3 regions of the Caballeronia eucalypticola genome follow, and region 3 is predicted to be linked to each of the others. Evidence: predicted binding sites of a transcription regulator. Region 3 holds the regulator's gene; each other region holds the start of a gene.

Region 1 (4,301 bases), on a different contig from region 3:
GCAGATCCATTTCTGGGTGGTTTAAAAAATGGTTCTGCATGCGTACAAATTCGGTGGAAGGTTTTCAGCGGATAGCGCGGGGTGCTCCTTAGGCGGGTTCAGTCATTGGTGCTTGCCCGAGAGCGTACGGGGCGAAGCGTTTTACTGTCAGGATTCGCGAGAAGGAGGGTTTCACACATCCTAAGCTCTGGCGAGCACCGTGCTTTTGGGGCACCCATGAATCAAAACTGCACGCTGTGGACACTTAGGGTAGAGCGGTGAAAGCGTTTTCTTTGCTTCGTTTCTTTGTCGCTTTGGACAAAGAAATGACGCGCCGCCACGCGCAGTGGCTAATAGTGATAAAGAAATCCGCTAACACCGAACCCGCAAAGACCTGAAAAGCAGCAACCCGGCATTGACTTCCACCGCAAACGCCAGAACCCGTGCAACCCGGCATTGAACCAGACCACTAACCCCAGAACCCAGCACGAACCCCAACCCTCAACCCCAAAGTGCGAACGAAACGATCAGACCGATATTGCGTTCGCCCCCAAAATGCCCATCAACTTCAGCGCATTCTTCTGCCCCTGGTCTTCATAGTTGGTATTAAAAACCACATGCGTCAATTCAACCGCCTTCGAAATTTCGATAATGTGACTAGCGAGCGAATCAAGTTCATCGTCGTTGTACTCATAGTTAAATCTCGACGATGATGCAACCGCGCCCTTGATATTCCACGTATCCTGATTGCGTCCGTGCATGCGAATCAACGCCAGCCGCGGATGCGTTGTTTCCCAAATAGCAGGGATGCTGTTACTCGACCCTTGCGGTTCATCCACCACCACATTCACCAGCCCGCGCTCACGTTCCATAGCCAATGTGGAATCGCGGCGTTTTGCGTCGAACCAAGTCTGGTTGCGAAACTCAACTGCCATGGTGTAGCCGTCCATTGCGCTCATGACGTCTGCGCAGTGCTCGACATGCCTGATGCCATGGGGATTGCAGATCACCCACGGCGCGAACTGAAAATGCACGGCGCCGAGCTTACCGGCCGCACGAAGCGGCTCAACGGCTTCAAAGTACCGGCACCATAATTCCTGCTGCAACTCATCCGGCAAATCCTTGTAATACAGGCTCGTCTTGCCGTTCTGCGGCAGGTGCGGCTGCATGTCCGGCGGAAACATGTCGCGTGCGGTCTGATGCCCCGTGAACAAGCGGAACGCCTTGATGTTGAACACGAACTCCGGCGGTGTCCGCTCAGCCCACAACACCGAATTCGCGGCGTTCGGCATGGCGTAATAGCTGGAATCGACCTCCACCAAAGGGAAAACGGACGCGTAATAACGCAACCGCGCCTCCGCGCTCGAACAGCCGGGCGGATAAAAACGCTTGCACTTGATCAGCGTGGGGTCCGTCCACGAAGCCGTGCCAACCATGATGGTCACCGTGCATTCTCCCTACCATTTTTGCCGCATCTTTTGCCACATTCACAGGTCATATTTCCCTCCCCGTTTTTCTCCCTGCCTTTTAAAAGGGGCAGTTCAGGCTCAACCGAATTCAAGGTAAAGTACTGTACATCCATACAGGTAAATTTGCCATGTCAGCCTTGCTCCAGAACGTCGAAGACATCCACCCCGCCTTGTGGCGCGGGTCGCAGCTCGCGCGCTCGCATGGGCAAACGGTCGACACGGGCTACGCCATGCTGTCGGCCGAGCTGCCGGGCGGCGGCTGGCCGCTGGGCACCCTGATCGAGTTGCTGGTGCAGCAGCCGGGCGTGGGCGAAGTCAGGCTGTTACGCCCGGCGCTCGCCGCAGTGAGCCGCCGCCCTATCGCCTTGGTGCAACCACCTCATAGTCCAAATTCTCTCGCTTTTGCATACCTGGGTGTGCCGCTCGAAAAGCTGCTCCAGGTGCGTGCATCGAAACTGGCTGACGCATTGTGGTCAGCCGAGCAAATCCTCAAGACCGGCAGCTGCGGCGCGCTCATCTTCTGGCAGCAATACGCGCGCACGGAGTCGCTGCGGCGCCTCCACATGGCCGCGCAATCCTCTGAAACGCTATTCCTGATGGTGCGGCCGCTCGCGAGCGCGGCGGACTCGTCACCGGCCACGCTGAGGCTGTGCGTGCGGCCGGCCGGCGACGGTATTGCTGTCGACATCATCAAGCGCAAAGGCCCGATCCGCGCCGAAAGGCTGTCCGTCACCCTGCAACCCTCTCCCGTTCTAATGAGTCCCCATGCCCGTGTACGTCGGCATACATCTACCCCGGTTGTCGCTGGAAGTGTTCCGTCCACGCTGGTCGCGTAGGCCCGAACATGGCTGCGTCGTCCTCGACCGAGACACGGTCTTTATCGGAGACCAAGGCGCTCGCGAGGCCGGCGTGTGCGTAGGCATGAAACGCGGCGGCGTCCTCACGCTCTCGCCCGACACCCTCATGTTCGAGCGCGAGCTGAGTAAAGAAAATGACTTGATGCGCGAGGTAGCTTTTTCGTCGATGAAATTCTCACCCATGGTCGCGCTTTGCGATGAGGAAACCATTGTTATCGACGTCACGGCGAGCCTGCGGCTCTTCGGCGGCATCGTGCGGCTATGTCATCAGATACGAGACATTGTCGATGCCATCGGCGTGACGGCACGCCTTAGCACGGCGCCGACCGGCCAGGGCGCGTGGCTGCTGGCCAAAAGCACCCGGAACGCGAATCTCGGCAAGCGGCGCGTGCTGAAAATGGCGTCGCTTGAACGCAAGCTCGGAACGCTGCCGTTCCAGGCCGCGCCGGAAGTGCGTGCGTTCGCGGACTGGTTCAACGGGCTGGGTTGCAAGACACTGAATGACATCCGCCGCCTGCCGCGTGCGGGGCTTAAAAAGCGTTGCGGCGTCGCGCTGCTGGATTCGCTCGATCGCGCTTATGGACTCGCGCCCGAGCTATACGAATGGCTGGCTGTGCCGCCGGCTTTCAGCGCGCGCATCGAGTTGCCCGATCGCATTGAGCACGCTGAAGCCATGCTGTTTTCCGCGCGCCGGTTGATCGTGCAATTGTGCGGCTGGCTTAGCGCGCAGCAACTGGCGCTCACGCACGCCACGCTCACGCTGGAACACGAGCGCGGCCGCGATGCTATCGACCCCACCGTTATCCAGATCGCGCTCGCCGAACCCACCTGGCACGAAGAACATCTGGTGCGCTTGTTCAAGGAGCGGCTTGGCCGCACGGAACTCGTGGCGCCGGTGATCGCGCTGCGTCTGAGCGCCGCAAAAATACAGCCCGCCGAGCCGCCTACCGAGACGCTTTTTCCCGAACCCGGCGGCTCGCCTGAAGACCACAACCGTTTGCTGGAATTGCTGGTTGCGCGGCTGGGCGCCGACAACGTACTGCGTGCGGCGCCTTCATCGGATTACCGGCCTGAACAGGCTAATCGATGGATCTCCGTCGCCGATACCACCCGTCCTCAAAAGCTGGAAGCCGTGCCGTCCGATCTGCCGCGTCCAGCTTGGCTGCTTGAAAAGCCCCTGCAATTGATGATGAAAAATCATCGGCCGTTTTATGGGTCGTCGCTGAAACTGGTGTCGCCGGCGGAGCGCATCGAAGCGGGATGGTTCGACAGTAATTTGATGAGCCGCGATTATTTCGTCGCGCAAGCCAGCGATCAAAGTTGCTACTGGATTTATCGCGAGCGGCCTGGCAGTGCTGACGCCGAAGATCCGCGCTGGTTTCTCCACGGCCTGTTTGGATGATGCGCCGTGGATACCACCTTCTCCATGCTGCCCGCGTATGCGGAGCTTTTCGCGTTTTCCAACTTCACGTTCCTGCACGGGGCATCGCGTGGAGAGGAGCTGGTCGCGCGCGCGGCGCAACTCGGTTATGCCGGTCTGGCAATCACCGATGAATGCTCGCTCGCCGGTGTCGTGCGCGCACATGTGGAGGCGAAGACCCTGAATTTTCCGCTGATGATTGGCTCGTATTTCAAGCTCGTCAACGCGGATCTTTCGCCCGCCTTCGGGCTCATTTTGCTGGCAACGAACCGCAATGGGTACGGCAATTTGTCCGAGCTCATCACCATTGCCCGCATGCGCTCGAAAAAAGGCGCGTACTTGCTCACGCCTAACGATCTGGCACGGCCCGATAAAGACTTCGCGCATCTGCGCGGCATGCCCGATTGCCTCGCGATCCTGGTGCCCGATTTCCCCGCGAAGCAGGCCGCGCTCGATGCCCAGATAGAATGGCTCGACACGACGTTTCCTCAACGCGCGTGGGTTGGATTGACGCTGCATCAGCGCGCACTCGATGACATCCACCGGGGGATTGTCGAGCACGTGGCTGCGTTTCAT
Region 2 (4,301 bases), on a different contig from region 3:
GAGAAAATCTGCCCCGACATCCGGTTCTCCGCCCGAGCGAGCGCAAGCAGTTGCGTCACCAGTCGCGCCGCGTGCTCGGAACTCGTAGCTATCTGTTCAAGCGAGCGCTGCACTTCCGCCGATACGTCCTGCCGCAACGCCAGCTCCGCCTGCGTCCTCAAACCCGCGAGCGGCGTCTTCATCTGATGCGCGGCGTCGGCTATGAACCGCTTCTGCAACTGCATGTTCTGCTCGAGCCGGTTGAGCAGATCGTTGAACGACGCCACCAACGGCGCGATTTCCGGCGGCGCGCGGCTTGCTTCGAGCGGTGAAAGATCATCGGGACGACGGGCGCGAATATTCGCTTGCAGAGCATGCAGCGGCGCGAGTCCGCGCGACAACCCGAACCAGACCAGCACGATAGCCAGCGGCAAGATCACGAACTGCGGCAGGATCACGCCCTTGATGATGTCGTTGGCCAACTGGCTACGTTTATCGAGTGTCTCGGCCACCTGGACCAGCACCGGGTGAGAGAGCGTCGGTGCTTCCACCGTCGTATAAGCGACGCGGATATCGTTGCCGCGCAGCACATCGTCACGGAACTCCACGATGCCGGGTTGCGGCCGGTCATCGTCGTGAGGCAAGGGCATATCGGCGTCGCCACCTACGAGTTCGCCGCGCGTACCCAGCACCTGGAAAAACACGCTGTCCACGTTGTCCGCGCGCAGGAAGTCGCGCGTGGCGTTCGGCAGCCGCAACTCCGCGACGCCGTTCACCGGCGCGATCTGCCGCGCGAGCACGTACGCATCCGTCTCCAGCGCGCGGTCGAATGGCCCGTTGGCAATCGACTTGGCGACGAGATACGTGACCGCAATGCTCATGGGCCACAGGAGCAGCAGCGGCGCGAGCATCCAGTCCAGGATCTCGCCGAATAGCGAACGCGGTGCGGGCTCGCCGTCGGGCTCGAGCTCGTCGGGCGGCGCGAACGGATTCGCATAACGCGCGTCGCGGGATGCGTCGGGATCGGCTTCCGGCAAATCCGGCGGAGCACGTGACAGCTCGCGCAACGCCGGAGCGGCGCGCTCGGGGGATGCTGGCGAGCCCATGGCGTGATTACTCGTGGTTACGTGTTACTTGTGCTGCGGGCTGGGCGAGACAGGCTCGTCGGCGTTTGCCGGGGAGGGCGGTACAGAGGCGGCCACCGCGGCAACGGCTTTTTCAAGGCTATAGCCTAACCCGCGAACGGTTATGATCCGCGCCCCGCCGGGCTCGATTTTTTTTCTTAGCCGATGGACATAGACTTCGATCGCGTTATTGCTGACTTCCTCGCCCCACTCGCAAAGGTGGTTGACGAGCTGTTCCTTCGAGACCAGCCGGCCAACCCGTTGCAACAGGACTTCAAGCACGCCGAGTTCACGTGCCGATAACTCGATGACCTGGTCGTTGATCGACGCAATCCGCCCGACTTGATCGAACGCGAGCGCGCCATGTTTGACAACGGTCGGACCGCCGCCCGCGCCGCGCCGCGTAAGGGCGCGCACGCGGGCTTCGAGCTCGTTCAGCGCGAACGGTTTGGCCATGTAATCGTCGGCGCCGAGGTCGAGGCCCTTGACGCGTTCGTCGACACTGTCGGCGGCTGTCAGGATAAGCACGGGCATCTGGGAGTTGCGGGCTCTGAGGCGTCGCAGGACCTCCAGGCCGGACATCATCGGCAAGCCTAGATCAAGGATCAAAAGGTCGAAAGTCTGGAGCGAAAGTGCGTTGTCGGCGTCCACGCCGTGCCGCACGTGATCCACGGCATAGCCCGATTGGCGGAGTGATCGAATGAGACCATCCGCGAGTATGCTGTCGTCTTCGGCAATGAGGATTCGCATCGTAGTGTGCGCAAAAAGCATTGCCGGCACCGCAATTCGCCCGGCGCGGCGGTCTCCAGGTGTAGTGGTGTTTCGCATGGGTCGAACGTGGCGCTGAAACTACGCGCTTCGATCGGACTTGCAAAAACACCTGTTTTTTTATACAGTGTCTGCAGCAGTGCGCCCAGCAGGAAAAAACTCCCAAGGGCATGCGCCAGACGCCGTTCATCATAGCAAAGGACGATTCATGGAAGATAGCAAGAAAGGCCCGGGCGGGATGTCTGCAGAGAAGAGCAAGGCGCTTGCCGTCGCGCTCGCGCAGATCGAGAAGCAATTCGGCAAGGGGTCGATCATGCGACTCGGCGCTGGCGAAGCCATTGAAGACATTCAAGTGGTGTCGACCGGTTCGCTCGGACTGGATATTGCATTGGGCGTTGGGGGCTTGCCGCGTGGACGCGTAGTGGAAATCTACGGTCCGGAATCGTCGGGCAAGACCACGCTGGCCCTGCAAGTGATTGCGGAAATGCAGAAGGTCGGTGGCACGGCAGCGTTTATTGACGCGGAACACGCGCTTGACATCGGTTACGCGCAAAAGCTCGGCGTGAGTCCGTCGGACCTGCTGATCTCGCAGCCGGACACGGGCGAACAGGCGCTGGAAATCTGCGATGCACTCGTGCGCTCAGGTTCCATCGACATGATCGTGATCGACTCGGTCGCGGCGCTGGTGCCGAAGGCTGAAATCGAAGGCGAAATGGGCGACTCGTTGCCTGGTTTGCAAGCACGTTTAATGTCGCAGGCGCTGCGCAAGTTGACCGGCACGATCAAGCGCACAAACTGCCTGGTGATCTTCATCAACCAGATCCGCATGAAGATTGGCGTGATGTTCGGCAATCCGGAAACCACCACGGGTGGTAATGCGTTGAAGTTTTATGCATCGGTGCGTCTGGACATTCGCCGTATCGGTTCGATCAAGAAGAACGACGAAGTGATCGGCAACGAAACGCGCGTGAAGGTGGTGAAGAACAAGGTTGCGCCGCCGTTCCGCGAAGCCATCTTCGACATCCTCTACGGTGAAGGTATCTCGCGTCAGGGTGAAATCATCGACTTGGGCGTGCAAGCCAAGCTGGTGGATAAAGCCGGCGCCTGGTACAGCTACAACGGCGAGCGGATTGGCCAAGGTAAGGACAACGCACGTGAATTCCTGCGTGAGAATCCTGAAATGGCGCGCGAAATCGAAAATCGGATTCGCGAGTCTCTGGGCGTCAATGCAATGGCCGACGCACTGGCACCGGGTGTTGCCGAAGTGGCGGATGAAGAAGAATGAGTTTTAGGCGGTAAAGATGATGCGCAGCAAGAGCCGGTTCGGATCAAAAACCGGTCGCGATTCAAATCGTGACGCGGAGCAGGACGTAAAGGAAGATCCGGACGGCTCGAACTCCATCAGTGACGAAGACGAAAGTCTCGGCGCCGAGGAAGGGGTTGATCGCTATGAGAGAAGTAGCGATCGATTCCGCGCAGCAGCAAGCGAACGCGCCGGTGCGGAGGGATCTGCGCCGGCGCGTCGTTCGTTTGGAAACAGCTTCTCGAAGAGCGGCGGGGCTTCTGGCGAGAAGAGCGTAAGCACTGGATTTAGTAAGGGCGGTGGGTTTTCAAGCGGCAAGAGTGCTGGCAGCAGCAGTGGTAACAGTAGCTTTGCCAGGAAAAGCAGCTTTGGGCGCGTAGGCGATTCAAGCCTGTCGTCTCGCACTAGCAAAGCTGAGGCAATTGCCGCGAGTTTAAAAGAGGCTGACGGAGCAACGACGGAGGACAGCGAGCCGGTGTATGAACGGTCGAGTGATCGTGCATATCCGAAGCGCGGATCGTTCGGCGGTGGTGGGGCGTCGGCGCGCGCATCTGCGAAGAGTGCATCGGCAGATGCGCCCGCTGAATACGAGCGATCGAGTGACCGAAGCAAATTTGGACGCGGCGGGTTGTCTGGACGCAAAGCGGCTGGTCCGGCCTCCAGTAGCAAATCGTCACCTCAGCCTGCTGACGGCGAAGACGTTTTCGAGCGATCGACCGATCGGAACACCAGCCGTCGCAAAACATCGAAGTCTGCAAAACCCGCGGACGAGCAAATCCCCGAAAGCGCTGAAAGCGTAGCGGCGCCGCGTATTGACGAGCATCGAAGTGAATCCGCGCCGCCTGATTCGGCCGCTGAATTCGAAGTGATCGATGCCGAGGAGCGCCTAAGGCGCGCTCGAGCGGTGCTGGAACAGGCTCTTGTTCAATCACAGGCCCTGCCTGCAAAAGCTGCGCGGAAATCGCAATCGAAAACGCCGGTCATTTCTCCGGGCATCGAGCGAGACATCGGCATCGGTGTGGGCGTAGCTGATCCATTCGAGCCTTTCGAACAATGCGCGCCATTAGCGGCGGACACGGTCAGCGAAAGCCAAAACGCCGAATCGGTTTATTCGCGCGGATCCACCG
Region 3 (4,301 bases):
TCGCGCCAAGGCACGCGGCCGCTTCTTCCTGCTCGCGCTCGAAATCTTCCAACACCGGTTGCACGGTACGCACGACGAACGGCAAGCCGATAAACGTCAGCGCCACGAGCACGCCGAATGGCGTGAACGCCACCTTGATTCCGAGCGGCGCGAGAAACTGGCCGATCCAGCCATTCGGCGCATACACGGCCGCGAGCGCGATACCGGCCACGGAAGTCGGCAACGCAAACGGCAGATCGACGACGGCATCGACCACGCGTTTGAACGGGAACGTGTAGCGCACGAGCACCCACGCCACGAGAAAGCCGAACACGGCGTTGATTAGCGCGCCGCCGAGAGCCGCCGAAAACGTCAGCCGATACGACGCCAGCACGCGCGGCGACGTAACGGCGCGCACGAACGTCGCCCAGTCGAGCGTAGCGGTCTTGGCGAAGGTCGCGGCGAGCGGAATCAGCACTACGAGGCTCAGATACGCCACCGTGATGCCAAGCGTCAGGCCGAAGCCCGGCAGCGCGCTGGGCTTGCGGAAAGTGAAGGTCGTCATGCGTGAATCATCCAGTTCCGCCGCGCCGCGGGGACGGCGCTTCGGGGTCGAGCTTCGGGTTAATTACAGGCCGTCTATGCGGCCGTAGTGTTGTTTCAAACTTCTTTACGACTACAGCATCGCGGGCGCATGAGCGCCGGCGATGCTGCCTTTCAAACCATTACGCTTACTGCGGTTGATAGATGGAATCGAACACGCCGCCATCGGCGAAATGCGTCTTTTGCGCGTTGGTCCAGCCACCGAAGGAATCATCGATCGTGTAGAGCTTGATCTTCGGGAACTGCTTCGTCAGCGCAGCAGGAACGGCAGTGGAACGCGGCCGATAAAAGTTGCGTGCCGCGATCTCCTGACCTTCCTCGCTGTACAAATACTTCAGGTACGCCTCGGCCAGCTTGCGCGTGCCGTGACGATCCACGACCTTGTCGACTACGGCGACCGGCGGTTCAGCCAGGATGCTCACCGACGGCACCACGATCTCGAACTTGTCCGAGCCAAATTCCTTCAGCGACAAGAACGCCTCGTTTTCCCACGCGATCAGCACGTCGCCCTGCCCGCGCTGCACGAAACTGGTGGTCGCACCCCGCGCGCCCGAATCCAGCACGCCGGCATTCTTATAAAGCTTGGTCACGAATTCCTTGGCGGTCGTCGCGTTGCCACCCGGCAGATGTTCTGCGTACGCCCATGCCGCGAGATAGTTCCAGCGCGCGCCACCGGATGTCTTCGGATTCGGCGTCACGATAGACACGCCCGGCTTGAGCAAGTCCGGCCAGTCCTTGATCTGCTTCGGGTTGCTCTTGCGCACGAGAAACACGATTGTCGATGTGTACGGCGACGCGTTGTCCGGCAAGCGCTTCTGCCAGTCTTGCGCCACGAGCCCCTTGCCCGCGAGCGCATCGATGTCATAGGCCAGCGCCAGAGTCACTACATCGGCCTGCAAACCGTCGAGAACCGAGCGCGCCTGACCGCCTGAGCCGCCGTGCGACTGCTTGAACGTGACGGTTTCTCCGGTTTCAGCCTTCCATTTCTTGCCGAAAGCCTGATTGAAGTCCTGGTACAGCTCACGCGTCGGGTCATACGACACGTTAAGGAACGACGTGTCGGCGTGCGCCAGCGAGATCGTTCCCACGATCATCCCGGTCGCCGACGCGGCCCCGATCACCGTCGTGGCAACCAGCTTCCTTGCCCGTGCGCCCCACCCCGAATTCCGACTCAGCATTGCCCCGCTCCCCGTCTTATGTGTTTGAGCAGCCGAGTCTATCGACGGGCTTTCATTATTAAAAATAATTGTTATTCATTCTTTTAGATCAAAAAGTGCTAATGAAGACTGGAAGCGGCGTTGCGGCCATCAAAGAGCCGCTGGAGCACCGTGTTTGGGGCCTCTGTGTGGTTCTGACGACGTCGAACTTAAAGTAAAGCTTGAAAAGCGCCGAATACTGTATAAAACTACAGGCATCTGTTCATCCATACAGTGGACGACCGGCCATAAAGGGGCAAATGCACGTGACCAAAATGAGCAAACTGACTGCGCGACAGCAAGAGGTTTTCGAACTGATCCAGCGCGCTATCGAACGTACGGGGTTTCCGCCCACGCGCGCCGAGATCGCGGCTGAACTCGGTTTTAGCTCGGCTAACTCCGCCGAAGAGCATCTTCGGGCGCTGGCGCGTAAAGGGGTGATCGAGCTGGCTGCGGGTTCATCGCGCGGCATTCGTTTGCTGACTAATGGCAGTCTTGACGACGGCCCTCACCAGTTCACGTTGCCGCACGCCAGCATCATGCAATTGTCGTTGCCGCTGGTCGGGCGCGTGGCGGCCGGTAGCCCGATCCTTGCGCAGGAACATATCTCCCAGCATTACGCCTGTGACCCGGCACTGTTCTCCAGCAAGCCGGACTATCTGTTGAAGGTACGCGGTCTTTCCATGCGCGACGCAGGCATCTTCGACGGTGATCTGCTCGCCGTACAGAAGAAAAACGAGGCGAAGGACGGGCAGATCGTCGTGGCACGACTCGGCGACGACGTCACGGTGAAACGCTGGAAACGTCGTCCAGATGGCGTTGAACTGATCGCTGAAAATCCTGATTACGAGAATATCTTCGTTGCATCAGGCAGTGACGACTTTGCGCTGGAAGGTATTGCGGTCGGGTTGATCCGCTCCGGCGAGCTTTGATTTCTGATTGTTGATTTCTGATTTGCAGGGCGGCGGTGGATCTTCTCCCCAGCCGCGCTGCGCTTGAATTCCAGCCCCATAAAGCGTGACGGACATCGCATTCGCGAGGAACCGGCGCGCGCCCTATTCTCATCGGTTGTCATCGGTTATCGGAGAAACATCATGGAACGATTCGCCCGGTTGTTTTCTGCTTCTTTTTTATCCGCATCGTTTGCGCCGGCAGCACGCGCACCCCTTTCGTTTCGCCAATTCCGGGAATTTGGCCGTTTGCGGCATCTGCGCTCGCTGATTTCCTGCAAGACACAAAAACCTGCTGACACGCCTGATCTCTTCATCGAATTGCCAGTCTTGCCATCGCGGCAACCGGCGTTCGCCCGGGTATCGTTGAGTACATCGGTGCATACGCAGTCCGAGCAACGTGCACCCGTGCGGGTTTATCGCGGTGAGTCGCGGGTCATCATGGTGGGCAATATCGAAGCGGTATCGCGCATGATCGACCGCTGCATCGACGAGGAACGCGCAGGCGTTGAAGATGGATTGTTCGCCTGATATTTAAGGCGCGGTGAATTCGCGGGGATAGTTCTGGCGCCGGTGCGGTCCATTCAATGGTTGAGTCGTCCAAGGTCTCTCGTTAGGCCTTTCGTTTGGCCACAACTCTTGCATTTCGAGCCGCGTCTACCTCATCAGCCAAAAGGTCCCCACGCGTATGCCTTTGTCCCGTACCAGCAAGTCCGTTGTTATTGCGTTGTTGGTTGTTATTGTTGTGGCGGTTCTCGGTGTGATTTATGCGTCGCCCTATATTGCCCTCGATCGGCTAAAACGTGCCGCCGACGCCCGTGACGTTCAGACCGTGAATCAGTACGTCGACTTTCCGTTGCTACGTGAAAGCCTGAAGGACCAGGTCGGGCAGCTGCTGACCCGAAGAATCGATATACAGAAAAGCGGCAATCCGTTAGCGATAATCGGCGCCATGATTGGCGCGGCGCTAGTCGGCCCACTGGTCGATTCGTATGCAACGCCCGACGGCGTGGCGGCTATTCTCAATGGCATACCGCCAAGAGGTGATCCTGGCGAGAAACCGCCGGTTCCGGCGGAGGCCAATGGCGCTGTAGTTGCGTCTCCGGAAGCCGCGCAAGCGCCGCCGCTCGCGCCCGCTCAACCGGCGCCTGCCGCCGCTGCGCCATCCGCACCGAAACCGCCGCCTCAAACCACGGCGGGGTATCGAAGTTTTAATACTTTCGCGGTGAATTACCAGCATGGCACCGGCGAAGCACGCTATTCAGCCATTCTTCGGCGATACGGGTTGTTCTCTTGGAAACTGGTCGCCGTGGAACTGAACGACAGTTAGGCGAGCCAGCAGATTCACCGCAGCAACCGAACGCTATCCGGTTGCTGCGGGCGGCCAGCGGGACCCGCTTAGCCATCTACTTATCAGGCACTCACCTCGGCCTTCACGGGCTTCGCCGCGTGCGCAGCGTCCTCCTGTTCGGCGGATGTACCCGTCGGCGACACCGCCACTAAAATGCTGCAAGACACCCGATCCATCAGCGGCGTGTTGCCCGAGCCCATCCACCAGCGCGCAAGGCCCGTG

What was found. Region 3 encodes LexA, which represses DNA repair genes until DNA is damaged. Its sites were predicted from a motif close to ACTGTATNNNNATACAGT; they were not measured.
Region 1: a site for LexA is predicted at 1,549-1,566, ahead of imuA (translesion DNA synthesis-associated protein ImuA). Genes of this name have one in related genera too.
Region 2: a site for LexA is predicted at 1,983-2,000, ahead of recA (recombinase RecA). Genes of this name have one in related genera too.

Annotation. Positions count from the first base shown of each region.
Region 1 is NZ_JBLKRU010000058.1:36,887-41,187, forward strand. Features, by position in the region: gene ACMX25_RS36160 (DUF72 domain-containing protein) at 507-1,424, opposite strand; gene imuA (translesion DNA synthesis-associated protein ImuA) at 1,577-2,284, shown strand; gene ACMX25_RS36170 (Y-family DNA polymerase) at 2,214-3,707, shown strand; gene ACMX25_RS36175 (error-prone DNA polymerase) at 3,714-4,301, shown strand, end outside.
Region 2 is NZ_JBLKRU010000008.1:195,742-200,042, forward strand. Features, by position in the region: gene ACMX25_RS12430 (sensor histidine kinase) at 1-1,085, opposite strand, end outside; gene ACMX25_RS12435 (response regulator) at 1,110-1,853, opposite strand; gene recA (recombinase RecA) at 2,080-3,156, shown strand; gene recX (recombination regulator RecX) at 3,173-4,301, shown strand, end outside.
Region 3 is NZ_JBLKRU010000003.1:177,361-181,661, reverse strand. Features, by position in the region: gene cysT (sulfate ABC transporter permease subunit CysT) at 1-544, opposite strand, end outside; gene ACMX25_RS05185 (sulfate ABC transporter substrate-binding protein) at 711-1,760, opposite strand; gene lexA (transcriptional repressor LexA) at 2,054-2,710, shown strand; gene ACMX25_RS05175 (hypothetical protein) at 2,873-3,259, shown strand; gene ACMX25_RS05170 (DUF2939 domain-containing protein) at 3,417-4,058, shown strand; gene ACMX25_RS05165 (universal stress protein) at 4,142-4,301, opposite strand, start outside.